Regions from separate parts of the Bacteroides sp. f07 genome, predicted to be linked through region 1. Evidence: riboswitches for the same ligand, from Rfam matches in the RefSeq annotation. Region 1 holds a riboswitch; each other region holds the start of a gene.
The links. Region 1 has a riboswitch for cobalamin ahead of ACGHVY_RS14985 (TonB-dependent receptor). Riboswitches for the same ligand answer to the same signal wherever they lie in the genome.
Positions count from the first base shown of each region.

Region 2: it holds a riboswitch for cobalamin, as region 1 does, so the genes downstream of both, accC (acetyl-CoA carboxylase biotin carboxylase subunit) here and ACGHVY_RS14985 (TonB-dependent receptor) in region 1, are expected to answer to the same signal.
Region 3: it holds a riboswitch for cobalamin, as region 1 does, so the genes downstream of both, ACGHVY_RS12065 (TonB-dependent receptor plug domain-containing protein) here and ACGHVY_RS14985 (TonB-dependent receptor) in region 1, are expected to answer to the same signal.
Region 4: it holds a riboswitch for cobalamin, as region 1 does, so the genes downstream of both, ACGHVY_RS14535 (anaerobic ribonucleoside triphosphate reductase) here and ACGHVY_RS14985 (TonB-dependent receptor) in region 1, are expected to answer to the same signal.

Region 1 is NZ_BAABXI010000001.1:3,661,783-3,667,799, reverse strand. It holds gene ACGHVY_RS14995 (iron ABC transporter permease) at 1-891, opposite strand, end outside; gene ACGHVY_RS14990 (ABC transporter substrate-binding protein) at 888-2,021, opposite strand; cobalamin riboswitch at 2,149-2,361, shown strand; gene ACGHVY_RS14985 (TonB-dependent receptor) at 2,568-4,613, shown strand; gene ACGHVY_RS14980 (YncE family protein) at 4,610-5,758, shown strand; gene ACGHVY_RS14975 (PKD domain-containing protein) at 5,790-6,017, shown strand, end outside.
Region 2 is NZ_BAABXI010000001.1:3,461,453-3,467,469, forward strand. It holds gene pncB (nicotinate phosphoribosyltransferase) at 125-1,291, shown strand; gene ACGHVY_RS14235 (GNAT family N-acetyltransferase) at 1,293-2,063, opposite strand; gene ACGHVY_RS14240 (thioredoxin family protein) at 2,383-2,706, opposite strand; cobalamin riboswitch at 2,910-3,118, shown strand; gene accC (acetyl-CoA carboxylase biotin carboxylase subunit) at 3,253-4,764, shown strand; gene ACGHVY_RS14250 (acetyl-CoA carboxylase biotin carboxyl carrier protein subunit) at 4,784-5,293, shown strand; gene ACGHVY_RS14255 (acyl-CoA carboxylase subunit beta) at 5,313-6,017, shown strand, end outside.
Region 3 is NZ_BAABXI010000001.1:2,925,174-2,931,190, reverse strand. It holds gene ACGHVY_RS12070 (YncE family protein) at 18-1,997, opposite strand; gene ACGHVY_RS12065 (TonB-dependent receptor plug domain-containing protein) at 2,013-4,055, opposite strand; cobalamin riboswitch at 4,243-4,452, opposite strand; gene ACGHVY_RS12060 (DUF5106 domain-containing protein) at 4,478-5,416, opposite strand; gene ACGHVY_RS12055 (ATP-binding protein) at 5,551-6,017, opposite strand, start outside.
Region 4 is NZ_BAABXI010000001.1:3,550,934-3,556,950, forward strand. It holds gene ACGHVY_RS14525 (PDDEXK nuclease domain-containing protein) at 1-337, opposite strand, end outside; gene rpiA (ribose 5-phosphate isomerase A) at 492-1,193, shown strand; cobalamin riboswitch at 1,385-1,572, shown strand; gene ACGHVY_RS14535 (anaerobic ribonucleoside triphosphate reductase) at 1,600-3,993, shown strand; gene nrdG (anaerobic ribonucleoside-triphosphate reductase activating protein) at 3,998-4,456, shown strand; gene ACGHVY_RS14545 (MFS transporter) at 4,598-6,001, shown strand.

The DNA.
Region 1 (6,017 bases):
AAGTCCTGTCAGCATAGTGCCGGGGACAAGTATCCGGTGGTCGGCGTTGTTAAATAGTAACCGTGTGACGTGCGGCACTGCCAGCCCGATAAAACCTACCGGACCGCAGAATGCGGTCACCGTTCCTGTCAGCAATGCGGTAGAAATGAAGATGAATGTGCGTGAGCGCTTGATATTCATTCCCATTGTCCGTGCGTAGTTTTCTCCGAGAAGCAACAGGTTCAACGGTTTGATACAGGCCACGGAAATGAGTAGTCCCAGACATAGCATAGGCGTCATGATTCCCAGTTGGGTAGTGGTGATGTGTCCGAGAGAGCCCATTGACCAAAGTGTGAACATTTTCAACTGTTCGGCAGAACTCAGATATTGTAGTATCTGGATAATGGCGCCTGCCACATAACCTATCATGACTCCCATAATCAATACACCGAGTATATTTTTTACTTTCCGGCTGATAATGGCTACTCCCAATAAAATGACAGCCGTTCCTATCCAGCCGGAACCAACGATGCCTAATGACTGAAGTAGTGGAAATTCCGACCAACCGAGTAATGGGGCTCCCAGTACAAACAAGGCAACCCCTAATCCTGCCCCCGAACTAACTCCCAGCAAATAGGGGTCTGCCAATGGGTTTTGGAAAACCGTCTGCATCTGCAAACCACTTATAGAGAGTGCTATACCTATCAGTGCCGCTACTATTACCCGTATAAACCGGATAGAAAGAAGAATGTTGCGTGTCATTTCATCACATTCACCCCCGGTGAGCACTGCCCATACTTTGGAGACAGGGATATACGTGTCTCCGGTTGCCATATCTATGACTAGTAATGACAGGGCGGTTATGCCTAGCGCGATAAATAAAAGTGCGGTATGTTTGCGAGGTTGTTTCATTCCAGACGCCTGTAATAATAAAGTGAGTCGGATACAAGTTCCGGATGAAAAATATGAATCAAGTCGCGTAATACAACATCGGGACGGACAACTGCTGATTCCCAATAGTCGTTTCCGCCTGTCGGTGTCAACCGTAAGTTATTGTTATAAACAGTCTTTGCATTCACGGCTTTTGCGTCTGCGAATTTGGGGTTGACAGCTTTCAGCTCATCAAGCGTAGTTGCTGAACCGACATTAATCCAGTAATCGGCTTTTTGTATCAGTCCATAGGCTGTTTCCAGTCCGATTGGGGTTGAACTGTTGGAACTGTTTTCTTTATAAATGTACTCTGCGCCTGCATCGGCAATGAGCCGTGCCATATAACTTTGGGTGGAAGGCATTACCCAACTGTCGTTCCACGGAGTGTTGAACATAACGGTAGGACGCTGGCTGACGGAATCCGTGAGGGCTTTCAGTGCATAATAACGTTGGGGGATTTCCCGGAATATTTCTATTCCTTTATCCCGTTTGTCTGTCAATTCGGAAAGAACAATCATCCATTCGGCCTTGCCGAGCGGTGATTCTTCCAGATATTCACCCATATATAAATAAGGTATGGAAAGTTCTTTTAACTTGTCCGTTACAGCGGTTTGGGCGTCACCTATGCCATAGAGCAAAACTACGTCGGGCTTTAATCCAATCAGCAGTTCGTAGTTCATCTCAGGACCCATATCCTTGATTGAATCTTTGTGGGCAAGGATGTAGGGATTGGCGATATAATCGATACCCGAAACTCCGACAATCCGGTTGATTTCTCCTAGTGCGTCAAGCATGGCGATGTAGGAAGAAGACATACATACAATCTGTTTGGCTCCGGCAGGGATAACGGGACCGTTGAATCCGGCAGGCGCTTGCTCGCCGTTGCGTGTTATAAAATAGGACATTGTTACGTCTTTGGCGCCTTGCCACGGGTTGGTAATCTGTATAAGCGTACTGGCGGCGTTCTCGGCACCCAGGATTTTAAATCCCGAAGCGTATTCAGGGGTATATACATCTTGGTTGAATGCTTCCAAAGATGTCTTATTACGGGTGATACAGCTTGCCAAAAAGAGCAGGCAAAGCAACGTGATAGTCAGAACAGGAGATTTCACTTTTATAAGAATTTTAATTAGATAAAAATAATAGTGGATCCTTTCGGACGGCAAAGATAGGACTTATTATTAGTTTGTTTTTATTTTAATTGGATTTTTCTTCCATTTTGTTTCTATTTGTGTATCTTTGTTCCCAAGAAATTTTGGTGTCACTTTTCCGATTCTACGGAAAGAGTGGTGAAAAGGGAATCAGGTGTAAGTCCTGAACAGACCCGCTGCTGTAAGCTCCGCCAAAAGTTTTCCTACAATACTCAAATCCACTGTTCCGCTTTGGAGGAATGGGAAGGGCGTTAGGGAAATGGAGTAAGTCAGAAGACCTGCCAAAGTTGAATTCTTGAAACTTTCCGGGATTAAAGTTTGAAGAGTGCAGTTTTTAGTAATCACATAGTACTTGTTTTTATGCGACGTACAAAGTGCGCAGTGTCTGTTTGTGCAGGACGCTGGCTTATGCTCTTTTTGAAGGGGAGCAGACTGCCCTTTTCTGTCTTTGTGTATTCCTGAAAGTTTATAATCGAAAGAAAATAAACAGACGAGATAACAGGAAGAATGATTCGAAAAATTCTATGGACAGTAGGTTGTTTAGGACTTCCGGCGTTGCTGGGAGCTCAAAGCCGTTTGGATAGTTTGCAACACTTGGATGAGGTAGTGGTTACGGCGAAGCCGTATAAAGAAGTAATCCCTGCCCAACGGCTGAACGGGCTGCAACTGGAACGGCTGAATACGCATAATGTAGCTGATGCCTTGCGTTACTTTTCGGGTGTGCAAATCAAAGATTACGGTGGTATGGGCGGATTGAAAACGATAGATGTCCGCAATATGGGTTCTCACCATGTCGGGGTGTTTTATGACGGCATTCAGATTGGAAACGCACAAAACGGAGTGGTTGATTTGGGACGTTTTTCGCTGGATGATTTGGAAGAATTATCTCTTTATAACGGACAAAAAAGTGAGATATTCCAGTCTGCCAAAGACTTTGCTTCGGCTTCGGCTGTATATATGAAAGCCCGGAAACCGAAGTTTGAAACAGGAAAGAAAACGAATCTGCTGGTACGCTATAAGGCAGGAAGTATCCAGTTGATTAATCCTTCCATCCGGTTGGAACATAAACTGAACGATAACCTTAGCTTGAGTCTGAGCGGTGAATATACGAAATCCGACGGGCAATATAAGTTTCGTTACAGACGCTTGAATCAGGAGGGTAAAGTGGCTTATGATACGACAGCTACCCGATGGAACAGTGATATCGAGGCTTATCGTATCGAAGCCGGTGTATATGGCACTATTCATAACGGCTATTGGCAGGCTAAACTGTATTATTATGATTCGGACAGAGGACTGCCCGGAGCTATCGTGAAAAATGTATGGCAGAATGGAGAACGGCAGGGGGATAAGAATTTCTTTGCCCAAGCTACATTTGTGAAAGATGTCACCCCGAAATATAAGTTGCAACTGAACGGGAAGTTTGCCTATGACTATACACATTATCTTTCAAGGGATACAGTGCAGTTTCTGCAAGAGAGTGTGACAAAAAAGATGCAGTTCGATAATACCTATTATCAGCAGGACAGGTATTTGTCGGTGGTGAATATGTATAGTATTCTGCCTGTTTGGGATGTTTCTTTATCTGTCGATTTTCAATATAATAAGTTAAATGCTGTCATGCGTGGAGTAGGGACTCCTTTCACGTTCCCGCAACGCTATACAACTTGGGCGGCACTGGCTACGGCGTTGAATCTGGGAAAATGGAAATTACAGGCTGATGTGTTGGGGACATTCGTTATCGAGAAAGTCCGTAATAATGTGCAAGCCCCTGACAAATCGGAACTTTCTCCGGCATTTATCGTCGGGTATAAACCTTTCTGCAACCATGATTTTAATTTGCGTGCTTTCTATAAGCGTATCTTCCGTTTGCCTACTTTCAATGACCTTTATTATGCGCAAATAGGCTTTAGTCAGTTGAATCCGGAATTTACCGACCAATTTAATATTGGTGGAAGTTATCAAAAGACATTCAAAAAAGGATTTATTGACCGGATTTCTGTACAGGCTGATATTTACTATGCCGCGATTACCGATAAGATTATTGCTGCGCCTACCGGGAGCAGTTTTCGCTGGATGATGACAAATATGGGAAAAGTGGAGAGTAAGGGGGTAGATGTTTCGGCGGCTGTATTCGGCCATGCAGGACCGGTAAGGATGAATGCCAATCTTTCTTATTCTTTCGCGAAAGCGCAGGATTTTACAAAAATCAACGGGAAGAAACTGTCTTCGTATGGCGACCAGATTCCTTATACTCCCTGGCATAGCGGCTCGGTGATTGCGGGAGTGGAATATGGTACGTGGACGTTGAATTACAGTTTCATTTATGTGGGTGAGCGTTATAACGGGGCTGTGAATAATATTCCGCGTAACTATGTGGAACCGTGGTACACACATGATTTTTCCTTGCAAAAGGAGTTCCGGATTCGTAGTCGTTATCTGTTGAAGACCTCGGTAGAGATGAACAATGCGCTGAACCAATATTACGATGTGGTACTCAATTATCCGATGCCGGGGCGGAATTTCCGGTTTATTGTTAGTCTTAGCTTATGAAAAAAATACATTTTATATATCTGCTGATACTTTTTATGAGTTTGTCGGCTTGTCGGGAGGATGAACAGATTTTCCTTTCGGACAGTGTGCAAGTGGCGCTTCCTATGGTAGGAACCCGTATTAAAGGGTTTTATCAACTCAACGAGGGAAATATGGGAATGAATCGTGCTTCACTTGATTATTTTGATTATACGACAGGACATTATACCCGTGATATTTTTTCCGAACGTAATCCAGAGATTGTAAAAGAGTTGGGAGATGTGGGGAATGATATTAAAGTATATGGGCAGAAAGTATATGCGGTAATTAATGTTTCCAATCTGATCGTTGTGTTTGATGTGCGTACTGCGCGTAGAATCAAGGAGATAGAGGTTCCTAATTGCCGTTATCTGGCATTTTGGAAGGATAAGGCGTATATAAGTTCCTATGCGGGGCCTGTGCAGATTGCTCCAAATTCGGAAGTAGGATTTGTGGCGGAAATAGATACGGCTAGCTTGGAAGTGACCCGGAAAGTGTCGGTGGGGTATCAGCCGGAAGAAATGGTTGTACATAATGAGAAACTGTATGTGGCTAATTCGGGAGGATATCGTGCACCGAATTATGACCGGACGGTGTCTGTGGTGGATTTGGAAACATTTAAAGAGAAAAAGAAAATAGATGTCGCTATCAATCTGTATCGGATGGCGATTGATGAACGTGGAGATATTTATGTGAGTTCTCGCGGAGATTATAAGAATACTCCTTCTAATCTGTATGTGATAGATAGTACGACCGATGAAGTAAAGCAATGTTTGGATCTTCCGGTGGGAGGAATGTGCGTAGACGGCGATAAACTTTATTATTATAGTGTAGCTTATAGCATGACATCGGGCGGAAATAAGGTAACATATGGAATTTTGGATACCCGAACTAAGAAGCAAATAACGGATCGGATTATTACTGATGGCACTGATGAGGATATTATGATACCTTATGGTATTGCCGTTAATCCTGAAACTAAAGAGATATTTATGTCGGATGCCCAAAATTATGTGGTGACCGGCTTCGTCTATTGTTTCTCACCCGAAGGAAAGTTGAAATGGAAAACAGAAGGGGGGAATATCCCCGGGCATTTTGCTTTTATAACTGAAAGTCTGATTAAATAATATATACACATTATTAATACCTCTTATTTTTATGAAGAAGAAAAGTTTAAAATGGATGTTTGCTCTAATAGGGGCAGCATTATTGAGTGGAAGTTTGTTGACCGCTTGTTCTGAGGAAGAAAAGAACGGAAATGAAGGTGGCGAAGGAGGAGGAAGTGGAGAGTCTGAGCCGGAGTTGAATTTTGAGGGTAGTCCTTACATTACACAAGTACTTGACTATCGTCCTGCCCCGGGACAGTTTGTTAATACGATGCCGTCC
Region 2 (6,017 bases), 200 kb from region 1:
TAGTTATAAAATCAGAGATTCAAACAGAAGTCTACTGAAAAAGAAAGAATTATCAGCAACCAAACTGTTATTTCGTTCAACAAATACTAACTTTACAACGTTTTTAATATAAAGAGCGAACGGAATGATTGTTAGAACACTACTGGATACAGACCTCTATAAGTTTACCACATCGTACGCTTATATCAAACTATTTCCCTATGCAATGGGGAAGTTCAGTTTCCATGATAGAAATGAGACTGAATATACTGAAGAATTCCTGGAGACACTTAAACATGAAATTGATAAGCTAAGTCGATTAAGACTTACAGAAGAAGAACTGGAATATATGACACGGAATTGTCGGTTCCTTCCGAGAGTTTATTGGGAATGGCTGTCATCTTTCCGCTTCGATCCGGATAAAATCAAGATACATTTGGATGAGGCGCATCATCTTCACATCGAAGTCAATGATTTTCTCTATAAAGCTACCCTTTATGAAGTACCTTTGCTTGCCATTGTATCCGAAATTAAGAACCAGTTCTTCGGCAATGTAGCCGATATGGACAAAATCTTATGCAAATTATCGGAGAAAGTGGAATTGTCCAATCAACATCAGTTACGTTTCTCGGAGTTCGGTACGCGGCGGAGATTCTCTGTCCATGTACAGGAAACGGTCATCGAAAAATTAAAAGAAACGGCGCAGTATTGCACAGGCACTTCCAACTGCTATTTTGCAATGAAGTACGACATGAAAATGATGGGTACTCATCCGCATGAGTGGTTCATGTTTCATGGAGCGCAATTCGGATATAAACACGCCAACTACATGGCGCTCGAAAACTGGGTGAATGTCTATGACGGTGATTTGGGCATTGCCTTATCCGATACTTATACTTCCGGTATCTTCCTCAGCAATCTCAGCCGTAAACAGGCGAAACTGTTTGACGGTGTCCGCTGCGATTCCGGTAATGAATTTGAGTTTATAGACAGTCTGGTATCCCGTTACAAAGAACTGGGAATCGACGCGACCACCAAGACTATCGTTTTCAGCAACGCCCTCGATTTCACAAAAGCACTGGAGATTCAGGAATATTGCAAGAACAAAATTCGTTGTTCCTTCGGCATCGGGACAAATCTCACCAATGATACCGGATTCGAGCCTTCAAACATCGTTATGAAGATGACACAATGCAAGATGAACGTCAATCAGGAATGGCGGGAATGTATCAAGCTATCCGACGACGAAGGCAAACATACCGGTAGTCCGGAAGAAGTACAGGCATGTTTGCATGAATTGAGACTGAATTAGCTTATTTCCCTATTATCGCTTTATCAAAACGGCTATCCATACAAACACTGATATCCGTTGTGACAAACTTGCCTTCATAGAACAAGCTGAATATCGTAGCCGGAGTAGGTGCAGCCTGTGCCTGCTCCATTGTCTCCAGTTTAACAATCTCCAAAGGCAGATTTCTTTTGGCGGCGGTTTCCTTCAAAGAACTCATCACATGAAATTCCGCAAACGGACAACGGTTGGAAAAATAAACAGTGATACCCTTTTTATCAGGGCACTCTCCTGTTCGTGCAGATTCATTAAACGTCGGATTCGGAGCATCAACATTCAATTTCTTCACCAACAGACTAAATCCTGTCGAAAGCTCTTCGCAAACAACAAATCCCTGTCGCAACAGCCATTTGGTATCACTCATAAAATGAAACTTTTTTGTTCCTACCACTGTCACCAAACCATCCTTGCCTTGCTGCAAAGCGTCCTCTATCGCAGTTTGGAGCAGAGCTTTCGCATACCCTTTTCCTTTATACTGCCCAGCTACCCAAAAGCAGTTTATCAACAGGTAATTGTCAGCCTTCACAGGAACCCACCCGTTTTCGGCCGGGCCATATTCGATAAATACTTTCGCACGCTCATTCAAACGACGAAAAACATACCCGTTTTCAAATTGCTTCTTCAGCCATTCTTTTTTCAGGTTATAACTTTCCTGGCATTTCTTATCCGAGAAAGCGCAGCAGATATGTTCTTTCCCTATGTTGTCTTTGGTAAGCGTGATAAAGTCGATGTTCATAGTATCAGTTTTTTATTAGTAGTTTTTTAATGAAATAGTATCGGATATTATATTATCCACAAAGATAAACATTCAAGTGTAGCAGTCATTATCCAATCCCGTAAAAATCAATATTATTTAGTAGAAAGTGAGGTATGGGCATAAAAAAAGGAGCAACGCCTTGCTCCAACCTTTGTTAACCTTAAATCTAATACTATGAAAAACACAGTACAAAGATACGGACTTTCCGATTATCTGCAAATTATCCAAATAAAAAAGTATGTTTCATAACATGATTTAAAACTTTCCGAGGAATAACGCCTCTTTTATTAATACTTTTTCAAGATTTGAATTCCTTCACGGCTCTTTCCAACCTTTCCAAAGTAAGTTCGCCGGATTGTCTCCAAAGTTGCTCTCCTTTTCTGAAAAGGATAAATGTAGGCGTTGATTCGATGGTGTAGAAATCTGTAAGGGCAGTTTCCTGGTCTACGTCTACTTCCACTACTTCGAGCGTTCCTTCCATTAGTTTCTTAAATTCCTCAACGACAGGTTTCATACGCTGGCAATGAGGACTCCATGTTGCATAAAACTCTGCCATTGCCCAATCGGCATTAGCCAGCTTCTCTTTATTCCTTTCCTCACGGGCTACTTTCTTCTCTTTCATAATTGATTACTGTTTTGATTAATAATTGCTACTTCAACAATACGAAAAGAAAGAAAGTTTAAAGGATAAACAATAATACACACAGATTTAACTATTTAATCCACTTGCAGTTATCGTCTTTCGTTTCTAATATCTGGACAGCCGTCCATTGCACATAAAAGCAACTTTCGTGCAAAAAGGCTACACTCTATTCAATATTTATTTATCTTTGCCGTCGAAATGGTTCGGAATCCGTAGCCAACGGACGACGATTAATAGGGAATCGGGTGCAAATCCCGAACAGTCCCGCTGCTGTGAAACTCTGTTCAATGTCTTATTAATGAACTAATTTGACGCCACTGATGTTTTTTTATCGGGAAGGCAAATAAGACAAGAGTCAGTCAGAAGACCTGCCACTTCGCGTAAAACGTTCTTCCGCCTCGTGGATTAGGAGAAAGAACATCGTTTGTTAAGCCCCAAATCAATAAAATACTGTGTTTTCACCGGGTGGAATATGTCCGCAAGGTGGAAAGGCATAAAATAAGTATGTACTTAATTTAAAAAAGTATGATAAAAAGAATCTTAGTAGCCAATCGCGGTGAGATTGCCGTAAGGGTGATGCGCTCCTGCCGGGAGATGGAAATAACGAGTATAGCGATATTCTCCGAGGCAGACCGGACTGCAAAGCATGTGCTTTATGCAGACGAAGCATATTGTGTAGGTCCCGCCGCATCTAAAGAGAGTTATCTGAATATAGAAAAAATTATCGAAGTGGCGAAAGCGAACCATGCAGACGCCATTCATCCGGGATATGGATTCCTGTCCGAGAATGCTAATTTTGCACGGCGTTGTCAGGAAGAAGGCATTATCTTTATCGGACCCGATCCGGAGACAATGGAAGCAATGGGCGACAAAATTTCCGCCCGTATCAGGATGATTGAAGCCGGAGTACCCGTTGTGCCCGGCACACAAGAAAACCTGAAAAGTGTGGCAGAAGCCGTGGAGCTTTGCAATAAAATCGGTTATCCGGTGATGCTGAAAGCTTCTATGGGTGGCGGTGGAAAAGGGATGCGCCTTATCCACAGCGCGGAAGAAGTGGAAGAAGCCTACACAACTGCTAAAAGTGAATCACTCTCTTCTTTTGGCGACGACACGGTTTATCTGGAGAAGTTCGTGGAAGAGCCTCATCACATCGAATTCCAGATTTTGGGTGACAAGCACGGCAACGTAATTCATCTTTGCGAACGCGAATGTTCCGTACAACGCCGTAATCAGAAGATTGTGGAAGAAACACCTTCGGTTTTCGTCACTCCGGAATTGCGGAAAGATATGGGGGAAAAAGCCGTGGCAGCCGCCAAAGCAGTAAACTATATCGGAGCGGGAACCATCGAATTTCTTGTTGACAAACACCGCAATTATTACTTCCTTGAAATGAATACCCGCCTGCAAGTAGAGCACCCGATTACCGAAGAAGTAGTAGGTGTAGACCTTGTGAAAGAGCAAATCAAAGTTGCCGACGGACAGATGCTTCAACTGAAACAGGAAGATATCAAACAGCGCGGACACGCTATCGAATGTCGTATCTGTGCCGAAGATACGGAAATGAATTTCATGCCAAGTCCCGGAATCATTAAGCAGATTACAGAGCCGAACGGCATCGGAGTGCGTATTGACAGCTATGTATACGAGGGATACGAGATTCCCATCTATTATGACCCAATGATTGGCAAACTGATTGTATGGGCTACCAATCGCGAATATGCTATCGAACGGATGCGTCGCGTGCTTCATGAATACAAGCTGACCGGAGTCAAGAATAATATCAGTTACTTGCGCGCTATCATGGATACGCCCGACTTTGTGGAAGGTCATTACGATACCGGATTCATCACCAAGAACGGTGAACACCTGCACCAATGCATTATGCGCACCAGCGAACGTGCCGAGAATATTGCACTGATTGCCGCCTACATGGACTATCTGATGAATCTTGAAGAGAACAGCGGTGACACTACCGACAACCGTCCTATCAGCAAATGGAAAGAATTCGGATTGCATAAAGGCGTACTTCGTATCTAAATTTAAAAAGCAGTTAATTATGGAAATTCATATAGGTGACCGAGTGGCCGAAGTGGAACTGGTCAGCAAGGAAGATAACAAAGGGATACTTACCATTGACGGAAAACCGTTTGAAGCGGACGTGGTAATGGCGGAAAACGGAACCTGCAACATCCTTATGGACGGTCGCAGTGCAAACGCGCAGCTCATCCGCAAGGAAAACGGGAAAAGCTATAAAGTGAACACGCATTACAGCAGTTTCAATGTCGAAATCGTAGACAGTCAGGCGAAATACCTGCGTATGCGCAAGAAAGGCGAAAACGAACAGAACGACCGCATCACTTCCCCCATGCCGGGGAAAGTAGTAAAAATCCCCGTTACGGCAGGACAGGAAGTGAAAGCAGGAGACACTGCTATCGTTATCGAAGCCATGAAGATGCAGAGCAACTATAAAGTGACTTCGGATTGCCGCATCAAAGAAATTCTGGTTCAGGAAGGTGATAACATCACCGGTGACCAGACATTAATAACATTAGAACCGATTGCATAAACTAAAAAAGGATTGCATCATGGAAGAAATAAACAAAGCATATACCACGTTCCAGGAACGTGACCGCATCGCTTCCCTCGGGGGTGGCACAGAAAAAATAGAAAAGCAACACGAAAGCGGCAAGATGACTGCCCGCGAACGTATCGAGATGTTGCTCGACAAAGGAACATTTGTCGAATTGGATAAGCTGATGGTTCACCGTTGCACCAACTACGGCATGGACAAGAACAAAATTCCGGGAGACGGCATCGTATCCGGTTACGGAAAGATTGACGGTCGCCAAGTTTTCGTTTACGCCTATGACTTCACCGTTTACGGTGGTTCGCTTTCCGCATCCAACGCGAAGAAGATTGTAAAGGTACAGCAACTGGCTTTAAAGAACGGTGCTCCGATTATCGCATTGAACGATTCAGGCGGCGCACGTATTCAGGAAGGTATCGAAAGCCTTTCGGGATATGCGGATATTTTCTATCAGAACACAATGGCAAGCGGTGTGATTCCACAAATCTCCGCTATTCTCGGTCCTTGTGCCGGCGGTGCCTGCTACTCCCCCGCCCTCACCGACTTTATCTTTATGGTAAAAGAAAAGAGCCACATGTTTGTGACGGGGCCCGATGTAGTGAAGACCGTTATCCATGAGGAAGTCAGCAAGGAAGAGCTGGGTGGCGCCATGACTCACAGCAGCAAAAGCGGAGTGACTCATTTTATGTGCAACACCGAAGAA
Region 3 (6,017 bases), 740 kb from region 1:
TTTTAGTTATTAATTATTTAATTCTTCTTTAAGTGCAAGTTCTCAACGGTTATGACTTCCGTAGATATTTCTCCCATCTGTCCGGCATCCTGATTGATGGAAGTCGTAATTTTCACAAAGTCGATACAATCCAAAACAACTGATTCGCCATTGCTGTCTACTGCCCAGTCTATTTTGAAATTGCTGTCTTCCTTATCATTGCGATGATTGTCTGCATATCCCCATGGATAACAATAACCTACCCATAGTCCATTTTCTACTATGGCATTATCTTTCAGGCGTGTTCCTTGGAATGTTATTTTATCTTCTTCAATCCATAACGGATAATAAGACGTTTGTGCATGAAAACTATTGCGGAAAATTACTCCTTTATTACCTTGATTGTCTTCCCAAGGAATATCTAAGTTTGCAGGCTCCGGTCGGGAATAAGTAATTTCATATCCGCGGGTTTCTGTATCTTTTCCATATTCGCTTCCCGCTAATTCATACCATTCATCATCAGGTTTTCCATTACCGTTTACATCTTTGGACACAAATACAATGCCAGGTTCGGCGCTTCCACCCAATTTCCCTGTTCCTGTCTTTAAATTATAATAAGCATTTCCTTTTACTTTGAAATCGTATTCTCCTTTTATATTGGGAATTGATTGAGGAAATCCTAAAACGATATATCCGCCGAATCCGCCCAATGATATAATTGATTTCTGTTGTATCCTTCGGGTAGCTTCTTTTAATACATCTTCATAAGTATATCCATCTTTGTAAGCCGACGTACTCGTATTGATAAACTGTCCGGGAGCCGGCTTATATTCCCATACTTTATCGGCGAAAGCCAATGAATTTTCAGTTTCTTCGGTATTATCATCAATGTCGCTTTGTGAAGCCTTGTCGCTGAATACAATCGTGTTCGGATTCAGTCCGATATTATTCAGGCGGAATTGCAGTTGCCCTTGTTGGTTGAAACAGAGCAAATCTCCGTATATGGTGTAATCATAAGCATTTGTGATATACACGTTGCCACTATAAGGATTCACATTGATTCCATAAGGAGTATCGATATTTGTTCCGTCCGTAATGAAATTCTCACGAACGGTTTTTCCTGTTTTCAGATTGAATGTCTTGATAGAAGATGTTTGCGTACTATAATTGTAATTGTATAGATAGGCAATCTCTCCGTCAATGGCAAAGTTCTGTACTTTCTCATTGTAATGAGTCACTCCATTTGTCAGACAGTCTATTTTTGCAAAGTTATAATTTCCTGCTTCTACATCTTCTCCACGGGTTGCTACATAAACGGTTGTTCCATCCGTACCGGCTACAATCTTGCCCGGATTCGGTCCTACTGTAATTTTATTGATTTCTTTGAATGTGGCGATATCAACCACGGATACAGTATTGTCTACTCCCAGACCGGATGCATAATCCAGTCCGCCGGAATTGGAAACATATAACTTCTCGTTTTGTACACAGATTCCGTCGGGATTACGTCCCACGGAGGTGACACCGTCTATGGCGAGGGAAGTTGTATCAATACGTGTCACTGTTCCGTCATAAGAACATACATACGCTTTTTCTTTATGAAAGGCGATGTATCGCGGTTCACGTGAACTTCCGTTTTCGGTCAGCATTTGAATTTGCTTCAAGGAGTTTCCTGTACGGAAGTCTATTACTTCCACTGTACTGGAAACATTGACAATGACATATATCTTGTCGCCATAAATGGCTAAATCATTTGCCGTATCTCCCAATCCCCGATGATTGATTGTATTAAAATAGTTGCGCACCATTCTCTGGTTGCCGAAAGAGAAACGCATCAATGAACTGTTATTCTGATTGAATAGTCCTTCACATAACGCATAGAGCTCGGCTGTATCTGTTTCAGTCGGGTCACCTGCAATGTCCGAAGTGAAAGGCTTATCTTCCATATCATCACAAGCCGTGAATAATAATAGGATGGGCAGGCAGAACCAAAATATATATGTCAATTTCCTTTTCATATCAGTATCCTGCTTTTAATATGTTATTTTTAGCGTTGCTCTTACCGAACGTCCCGGCATTGGGAAGTATCGTACAATCTCGTAATTTTTATCCATCAGGTTCAGTACTTCCACGCTGAGCGAACTTGTAACTTTTCTTATCCGGAAGTCGCGGCTCGCCGAAATACTGTGGTCACTGTAACTATCCAGTCGGTTGGCTGCGATATTCTGTCCCACTGTATAGCGTTTTCCCGAATAAAGGAATGAGTAAGACATATTTATCCATGGAGTCTCGATGCCTGCTTGTCCTGAGGCAGAAACACGGGGAGTATAGGCTATCTGATGTTTATAAGTCGATTTATCCTTACTCAAATCAGGGTTGGTGACGTCCAATGCCCGTTGATACGTATAATTACCGGACAGGTTGATGCGGATTTTCTCCCAAGGCTGAAGAGATAAGTTTCCTGTGATGTCAATACCTTTGATATCTACACTTCCCAAGTTTCTCATGCTCCATATAGCAAGATTCTTGGTAGGATAAGCAATGATTTTATCCGTTACTTTGTTATAGTATGCATCAACGGTTGCCGAAAGATAAGGAATGAATGCACATACATTCTTGCTGTATGTCAGACCGATATTATATTGCTTTGCATTTTCCGGTTTCAGTTTGGTGTTTCCTACTTCCTGGTAATACAGGTCATTGAAACTTGGCAGACGGAAGATGTCCTTATAGAAGAAACGGATACGAAACTCTTCGTTACGGAAAGGTTTGAATGAAGCGCTGACATAAGGCGTTAATTTGCGGTGATTGCCGGCGCTGCCGCCTTCCTTGACATCTTCGTTGATGATAGTCGCCAAAGCGGATGCGGAGATTGTCAGCCAGTCATTCACGTATTTTCCTGCAAAAGCCGTCAGCCATGAATAGCGGGTGGGTTGCGCAAAATTAGTAAGATTAGTATCCATTGTATTGATACTCCCATCCGTCGAAAGGGAAAATGAAAGATTGCTCAATAATCTGTATAATACCGATGCGGAGAGATAGTATTCCTGTTGGTAATAGCTGTTTTCCGTTTTTCCTAAAGAGTTTTTGGTGTCGGGGTCCAGATAACGCTGATAGCTCCAGTTCCATTTGGCGGAAGTCTGGAATACCCATTGTTGGCTGAACTCTTTCTTGTATTGGCTTTGTACAAATGTATTCTTGTCCCACAGGTGCTGTGAGGAATAGTCGTTATAAAGTGTAGTGGCTTTCGGCAATCCCCGCGAAGATTGAAAGTAATAGGCTTTCAATCGCCATTGCTCTTTATCGGAGAAGTTGCCGTAAAGTCCGGCTTCGGCACGAAAAGTTTGTACGTCGGTATTCTTTCTTTTCTCCCGTGAAGTCAGGTCGCCCTCTGTATTTCCGTAGTGCAGGGTATATGGATATTGTCCGTCCGATGACATCCATTCGCCATTGGCTGTGACTGTCCACTTAGAACTGAGTTGTTGCTCTAACAGAACGGATGGATTGACAAGCCCCCATGAACCCGTCTTGAAAGCCGCGCTGATATTCGTACGTTTCCCTTTTTTGAAACGGGGAGTAAGTGTCTGTATATTCAGTATTCCTGCCGAAGCGAAGAAACGTGCCGGCTGGAAGATATTATCGCTCTGACCGTTGCTAAGTGATAACTGGTCTACATTATCGAGCGAGAAACGACCGATGTCAATCTGTCCCGTCTGGCAGTCGGTTACGGTGATTCCGTCATAACCTACGGCTGTGTGCTGTGCACCCAAGCTGCGTATGGATACGGTTTTCAGTCCGCCGATGCCACCGTAATCTTTCACGGTCACTCCGGCAAAATGCTTCACGGCATCAGAAACTTGCAGGGCATGCAGGTTCTTTAGCGCATCTTTGGAAAGTACTTGTAGCGGAGCGGTAGAACGTACCTCTCGTGTTTGATAAATATCGGAAACAGTAATTTCGGGGATGGAGTATGTATGCGTTGTATCCACTTTTTGCTGTTGCGCAAAAAGTGTCGGGAGTAAAAGTTGGCAGTAGAGTACTGCACAGATACTTTTGTATAGCCTTGTATGTCTCATCCTTATCCTACTACTGGTCTGTTTTTTCACTTTTAAAAGTGTCCGGGCGAAATCCCTTCGACCGGACACGCATAAATAAACTTGGCAGAGTTTATTAATTAAAACACACTTTCTCTGAATCAGAGTGATGAATGAAATGATAGACGGATTGTCCGGTTCATTAGACTCAACGCTTTTTCCTCGAAAGCAGTGAAATTGGGTGCACGGCAGGTCTTCTGACTCGTTCCTGTTGCGGGCGCCTTCCCAGAAGTTTCTTTCCAGTGGCTAAAAGTAGGTTGCTCGCAACACATTTATAGAACTTACAGCAGCGGGACTGTTCAGGATTTACACCTGATTCCCTTTTAATCGCTTTCCTCGTATATTTTGAGGGCTGCGAACCAATGCGCGACAAAGATAGATAGTTTATTTGTTTTTTGCAAGGTTTATTGATGTAATAAAAGATATTCTTCAATAGCTTGCGCGGTGGCGTCTTTCAGAAGAACGGTTTTATCCTTATTCAGGAGATAAAGGGTAGGGATGGCTTTCAAGTCATACAGTTGTTGTTCCTTGATAGCGAAGGTCTTATCATATCCGTTAATCCATTCTTTCGGGAATTCATTCAGATGTTTCCGCCATTCGTCCAGTTCTTCGTCGGGGTAGATAGAGAGGACGGTTAGCTTCTTTTGTGCTAGAAGCTGATTGATGACAGGCGCATTTTTCAATGCTTCGATTGTTTCCGTGCAGGCGTGGCATCCCGGGTTATTGATAAATAGTAAGGTATAGTCCGATTTCTGTTGATAAAGGGAACCTTGTGCGCCGGAAGCCAATGTATAGTTAAAGTTCAATGCTTTGGTTCCGATACGGTTTTTCTGAGCCAGTTCGCGACGGGCTTTGGGACGTACCTTTTCTATTTCTTCCAGTACGGGAGAAGCCATCATGGCATCCAGTACAGGGATATAAAACTCTTCGTTACGCATAGGGGAGTTAGGGTCGTATAAATATTTGTCTGCCAAATCGGTGATGTAAGTGAATACTTTCTTATCCACGTTTGTCCGTTCGATAGTTTTCCGCATAGCTTGCTGTGCTGTTTCCAATGGAACATGGTTCAATATATCGCAATAGTCCGCCCAAGCCTGTTCGGTCACTTCGGGGTGATGGATATAATTGGTATCGGCAAAGTTTACGTTATCCCAATAGTGCTTGACAAGGAAATCCGCCCGTTGTTCCGGCGCCGTCATCATTGTCGGGATGGTGGGTAATGTGAAAGTCTTGATAGTATCCTGTGCTACTTCGGTTTTGTTTAAGCCGGAAGCATTGCCGTTTTTGCAGGCACAAAGACAAAGAATACATACAATCGAAAGAATATTTAGATTCGTTTTCATAATTGGCTGTTATTATATTGAACTTCTATGAATTACATAGAAGACAAAGATAATGCCTTTTCATTTTATACAAAGAATTTTTCTTCCTTTTCTTCTCTGTCTTCTTTTTTAAGAACTTTGCTTCTTGAAGAATCTTACTTCTCCTTTGCCAATGTAAAGACAAACTCCAACCCGCCACCCTGATTGTTCTTGGCAGAGATGATGCCGCCATGAATAATCACTGCATTCTTCACAATAGCCAGTCCCAGTCCCGTTCCGCCTAACTTCCGCGAACGGCCTTTGTCTACCCGGTAGAAACGTTCGAAGAGACGGTTCAGATGTTCGGGGGATACGCCTATACCCGTATCGGCAAAACTGAAATAATAGAAACTTTCGTCTTCACGGAAACAATTGATATTAATCTGAATATTCGTTCCGGCGTATGCGATGGCGTTATCCATCAGATTACGGAAGATGGAGTAAATCAGGGAATAATTACCTTTGACTTGTATGCTCTTCTTTAAAGAATTAACCACCGTGATATGTTTCTCGTCCAGTTCCAGTGAAACCTCGTTGATGATATTTCCTACCAGTACACTGATATCCACCCGTTCCATGTCAA
Region 4 (6,017 bases), 110 kb from region 1:
TCAATGAATCAACAGTTTGTGCCACAAGATGTGGCGCAATTGCAATCTCCCTAGAAAACACAGTATACATCTGCTTCATATATTGCAGATTACGAACCGAGAAACCTTTTACATCAGGAAATATGGCTTGCAAATCCTGACTAAGTCCCTTATAAAAGCCATTCCCCCATTTACTTTCAGCTTTTTTAGTAACAATATCTCCGCCAAGGGACCAATAAAAATGAAGCATTTCTGAGTTCACCTTTACCGCAGCCTTTATTTGGCTCTTTCTAAAACGTAAGCTAAGTTCGCTTATCCACTCTGTATATTCTTTATCTATCTTTAAAAGTTTACTCATATTCACTTGCTATTTTTGCAAAGGTACTAATTTATCCACAAGCAAAGAAGATTCTCCACCATAAGAATAGCCAAAGTAATTAAGGGAATTATAGAAGAAACAAAAAAGCTCCATTATCCGTTATATTTATACTACCAAATAAAGAATAATTTCAATGGACTGGGAAAATTATCTGATAAAGCACCTTCAATGGTCGGACACCATTATCAACCATGAAGCGAAAGAACACGTAGCCCGCGAGATTGCCGCAATAGCCAAAGACGGGGAAACCATCGGAGCCGGTTCCGGATCCACCGTCTACCTGACACTGTTCGAACTGGCACAGCGGATTCTCGAAGAGCACCTACATATCGAAGTCATCCCCGCTTCCAAAGAAATCTCCATGACCTGCATACAGCTAGGCATCCCCCAAACCACCCTCTGGAACAAACGTCCCGACTGGACTTTCGACGGAACGGACGAAGTAGACCCGCAGCAGAACCTGATAAAAGGTCGTGGCGGAGCCATGTTCAAAGAGAAACTGCTCATCCGGAGCAGCCGCAAAACATTCATCATCATCGACCCCGGCAAACGGGTCGACCGACTGGGAAGCAAATTCCCCGTTCCCGTAGAAATCTTTCCCGATTCACTGGCTTATGTGGAAAGCGAATTGCAACACCTAGGCGCATCGGAAATCATTCTACGCCCCGCCCACGGAAAAGACGGACCAATCTTTACAGAAAACGGTAACTTCATCCTCGACACCCGCTTCAGCTTCATTGACGATTCTCTCGAAGAACGGCTGAAGAAAATCACCGGCGTCATAGAGAGCGGACTGTTCATAGGTTATGACATTGAGGTTATCGTAGCGGAATAAAAATCGCCTATCAGCCACCCATCTAAAAAACAGAGTTTTTTTAGTCCTTTCCTTAAGAGCAAAATAGAGAAATTCCCACAAAAGTATTTTCTTAAAAGTTTTCCAAAACGGAAAACTTTCTGTATCAGCGAGAAAGAAAAGTTTCCCGAAATTTAATGTTAAAAGCTAACCGATGTATTGGATTATCTTCTATCTTTGTATCCGTTTTCGGAGCTAAAAAGAGGTTTAGTCAATGAGGGAACGCTGTGCAAATCGGCGACAGTACCCGCTGCTGTAATTCTCTGTGAATCCGCACACTATGTCACTGCACCGGTAGGTGTGGGAAGGCGCTGCGAGGGAGGGATAAGTCAGAAGACCTGCCGGAATCGAATAAACATATTATTAATCACTTTCGGGAGTTAAAGTTATGAACTACGCGGAAATTTGTATCATCAAACGTGATGGTAAAAGAGAAGATTTCTCTATCAGTAAGATTAAGAATGCAATCAGCAAGGCATTCAGTGCAACGGGGATTCAGGATGAGCAGCAGTTGGTGGCTGACATCACGATGAATGTAATCAGTCAGTTTGCCACTCCTACGATTACCGTAGAGGAGATTCAGGATTTAGTGGAAAAGGCATTAATGAAGGTTAGGCCGGAAGTAGCGAAGAAGTATATCATCTATCGCGAATGGCGGAATACGGAACGGGACAAGAAAACCCAGATGAAGCACGTGATGGACGGTATCGTTGCCATTGACAAGAACGACGTCAACCTGAGCAACGCCAACATGAGCAGCCACACCCCTGCCGGACAGATGATGACTTTTGCATCCGAAGTGACCAAAGATTATACTTATAAATATCTGTTGCCGAAGCGTTTTGCCGAAGCGCACCAGTTGGGCGACATTCATATCCATGACTTGGATTATTATCCGACCAAGACGACGACTTGCATCCAATATGACATGGACGACCTCTTTGAACGAGGCTTCCGCACAAAGAACGGCAGCATCCGTACCCCGCAAAGTATTCAGAGCTACGCGACGCTGGCTACTATCATTTTCCAGACTAACCAAAACGAGCAGCACGGCGGACAGGCGATTCCCGCTTTCGACTTCTTCATGGCGAAAGGAGTGGCGAAGTCTTTCCGTAAGCATATGGCTTCGTTCATCAACTTCTATGTGGCGATGGAGAACGGCAGCCAGGCGGACGAGAAGGCAATCCGTACGTTGATTAAGGAGTATCTGCCGTCTATCAAATCTACCGAGGCAGAGCGCGAAACGTTGCGTATCGCTTTGATAGCCCTGCAAATCATTATAGATAAGGAACATCTGGCACGCATCACGGAGAAAGCATACCAGCAGACCCGCAAGGATACACATCAGGCGATGGAAGGGTTTATCCACAACCTGAACACGATGCACTCACGCGGAGGTAACCAGGTGGTGTTCAGTTCTATCAATTACGGTACGGACACTTCTGCAGAAGGGCGGATGGTGATTGAGGAATTGCTGAAAGCTACCATCGAGGGCTTGGGTACACGGGGAGAAGTGCCTGTATTCCCGATTCAGATATTCAAGGTGAAGGACGGGGTGTCTTACTCGGAAAAGGACTTTGAGAAAGCGATGAAAGCGGAGAATATAGAAGACGCGATGAAAGACCGTTACGAAGCTCCGAACTTCGACTTGTTGCTGAAAGCTTGCCAGACTACCGCGAAGGCGTTGTTCCCGAACTTCATGTTCCTTGATACGCCTTTCAACACGAACGAGAAATGGAAAGCGGACGACCCGAAACGTTATATCTACGAATTGGCGACAATGGGTTGCCGTACACGTGTGTTTGAGAATGTGGCGGGAGAAAAATCGTCTTTGGGACGCGGTAATCTTTCTTTCACTACGCTGAATATGCCGAGATTGGCTATCGAAGCCCGCATTAAGGCTGAAAACTTAATAGAGGATGAACGCAACACGGATGCCATCGAGCAAAAAGCGAAAGAGATTTTCATCGAATCCGTACACAATATGGCTGCTTTGGTAGCCGACCAGCTTTACGAACGTTACCAATACCAGCGCACGGCACTGGCACGCCAGTTCCCGTTCATGATGGGGAATAACGTGTGGAAAGGCGGTGCCGAACTGAATCCGAACGAGCAGGTAGGCGATGTATTGCGCAGCGGTACGCTGGGAATCGGCTTTATCGGCGGGCACAATGCGATGGTGGCTCTTTACGGCAAAGGTCACGGTCACAGCCAGAAGGCATGGGACACGCTGTATGAAGCTGTGATGGAAATGAATAAGGTAGTGGATGAATACAAGGCGAAATATAACTTGAATTATTCGGTACTGGCTACTCCCGCCGAAGGACTTTCAGGACGTTTCACGAAGATGGACCGCCGGAAATACGGAAAAATCCCCGGAGTGACAGACCGTGATTATTATGTAAACTCATTCCACGTAGACGTGAAAGAGCCGATTAGCATCGTTGAGAAAATCAAACGTGAAGCTCCTTTCCACGCCATCACCCGTGGCGGACATATCACGTATGTGGAGCTGGACGGGGAAGCGCAGAAGAATGTGCGTGCCATCGCCAAAATCGTGAAAGTGATGCATGACGAGGGAATCGGTTATGGTTCTATCAATCATCCGGTAGATACTTGCCACAACTGCGGCTACAAAGGGGTGATTTTCGACAAATGTCCGGTTTGCCAAAGTGAAAGTATTCTCCGCATGCGTCGTATCACGGGTTATCTGACGGGCGACCTGAGTTCTTGGAACTCTGCCAAACGGGCGGAAGAAAAAGACCGTGTGAAACATTTGTAAACCAATGAATTTATTAGGAACTTATCCTGAAACAATAGTGGACGGTGCAGGCATCCGGTATTCTATTTATCTTGCCGGATGCGCTCATCACTGTCACGGCTGCCACAACCCGGAAAGCTGGAATCCGAAAGCGGGGGAACTGTTGACGGAAGAGAAGGTTTCGTCTATCATCAGGGAGATTAAAGCGAATCCGTTGTTGGACGGGGTGACTTTCTCCGGCGGGGACCCTTTCTTCTATCCCGAAGAATTTCTGTCGCTCGCCAAGCGGGTGAAAGAAGAGACGGGGATGAATGTGTGGTGCTATACCGGGTATACGTATGAGGAGATTCAGGTGAAACCACGGTTGAAGGCTATTCTTCCTTACATCGACGTGTTGGTGGACGGACGTTTCGAGCAGTCGCTCTTTTCTCCTTACCTGGAGTTTCGGGGGAGCAGCAATCAACGGATTCTGAAACTAAAGTAATCCCGAAGGGGGAGATAATCCAAAAGTTGAGAAAATCTCCACCACTAAAAAAACTTATTTTTCAAAGAAAACAAAAACACCTGTACGGTTGTTTTGTTTACTTTTACGGACAAAAGATAATTCTGCAAGAATAAGTTTTTTATGGTACAAACAATAACTACGACTCATATATCTGACGAATCCGACGGATTGCCGATGCCCAAACGTATTTGGGCGGTGGTATCCGTCGGATTCGCTCTTTGCATGTCTGTACTGGACATCAATATAGTTAATATCGTATTGCCTACGCTTTCGCATGACTTCGGGACGACGCCTGCCGTGACTACGTGGATTATCAATGGGTATCAGTTGGCAATCGTCATATCCCTGTTGTCCTTTTCCGCTTTGGGGGAGATGATTGGTTATCGGAAAGTCTTTCTTTCGGGCATCGGGTTGTTTTGTATCACTTCGCTGATTTGCGCGCTGTCCGATTCATTCTGGACGCTGACGGTGGCACGTATTTTCCAAGGGTTCAGCGCTTCCGCCATTACGAGTGTGAATACGGCGCAGTTGCGGTATATTTACCCGAAAAGTCAGATTGGCCGGGGGATGGGAATTAATGCGATGGTGGTTGCCATATCGGCAGCGGCAGGTCCTTCTGTGGCTAGCGGTATTCTTTCGATTGCCAGTTGGCATTGGTTGTTTGCCATTAACGTGCCGTTGGGAATCACGGCGTTGTTTTTGGGTATCAAGCATTTACCGAAGCAGGAAGAATTGTCGAAACGAAAGTTCGATTATATCAGTGCCATAGCGAATGCGATAACTTTCGGGTTACTGATTTACACGCTGGACGGATTTGCGCATCATGAGAAGATGGATTTTCTGGTCGTTCAGTTGGTGGTGGTAGCGGTAGTCGGGACGTATTATGTACGTCGGCAGTTGACTCAGACAACTCCTCTCCTACCGCTCGACTTGCTGCGAATACCGATTTTCCGGTTGTCTATCCTGACTTCCATTTGTTCGTTTATCGCGCAGATGTCGGCAATGGTATCCCTGCCGTTTTTCCTTCAGAACACGTTGGGGCACAGTGAGGTGATGACCGGGTTGCTGCTTACTCCGTGGCCGTTGGCTACGCTTGTCACGGCACCGTTGGCGGGGTATCTCGTCGAGCGTATCCATCCGGGGATATTAGGCAGTATCGGAATGGTGCTGTTTGCCGTCGGGCTTTTCTCGCTTTCGAGCCTGACTGCCGAGTCGTCCGATATTAGTATTATTCTGAGGTTGATGATATGCGGGGCGGGCTTCGGGTTGTTTCAGACACCGAATAACAGTACGATTATCTCGTCAGCTCCGACGCAGCGTTCGGGCGGAGCGAGCGGAATGTTGGGGATGGCACGTCTCTTGGGACAGACTACGGGAACGACATTGGTGGCTATGCTTTTCAGTTTTATCACGCATGACCGAAGTACGGCTGTCTGCCTGATGGTGGGAAGCGGATTTGCAGTTGTGGCGGCTATCGTCAGCAGCTTGAGATTGTCACAGCCTTCTACGCTCAAAAGTAAATAAGAGGAAGCCTTAATGA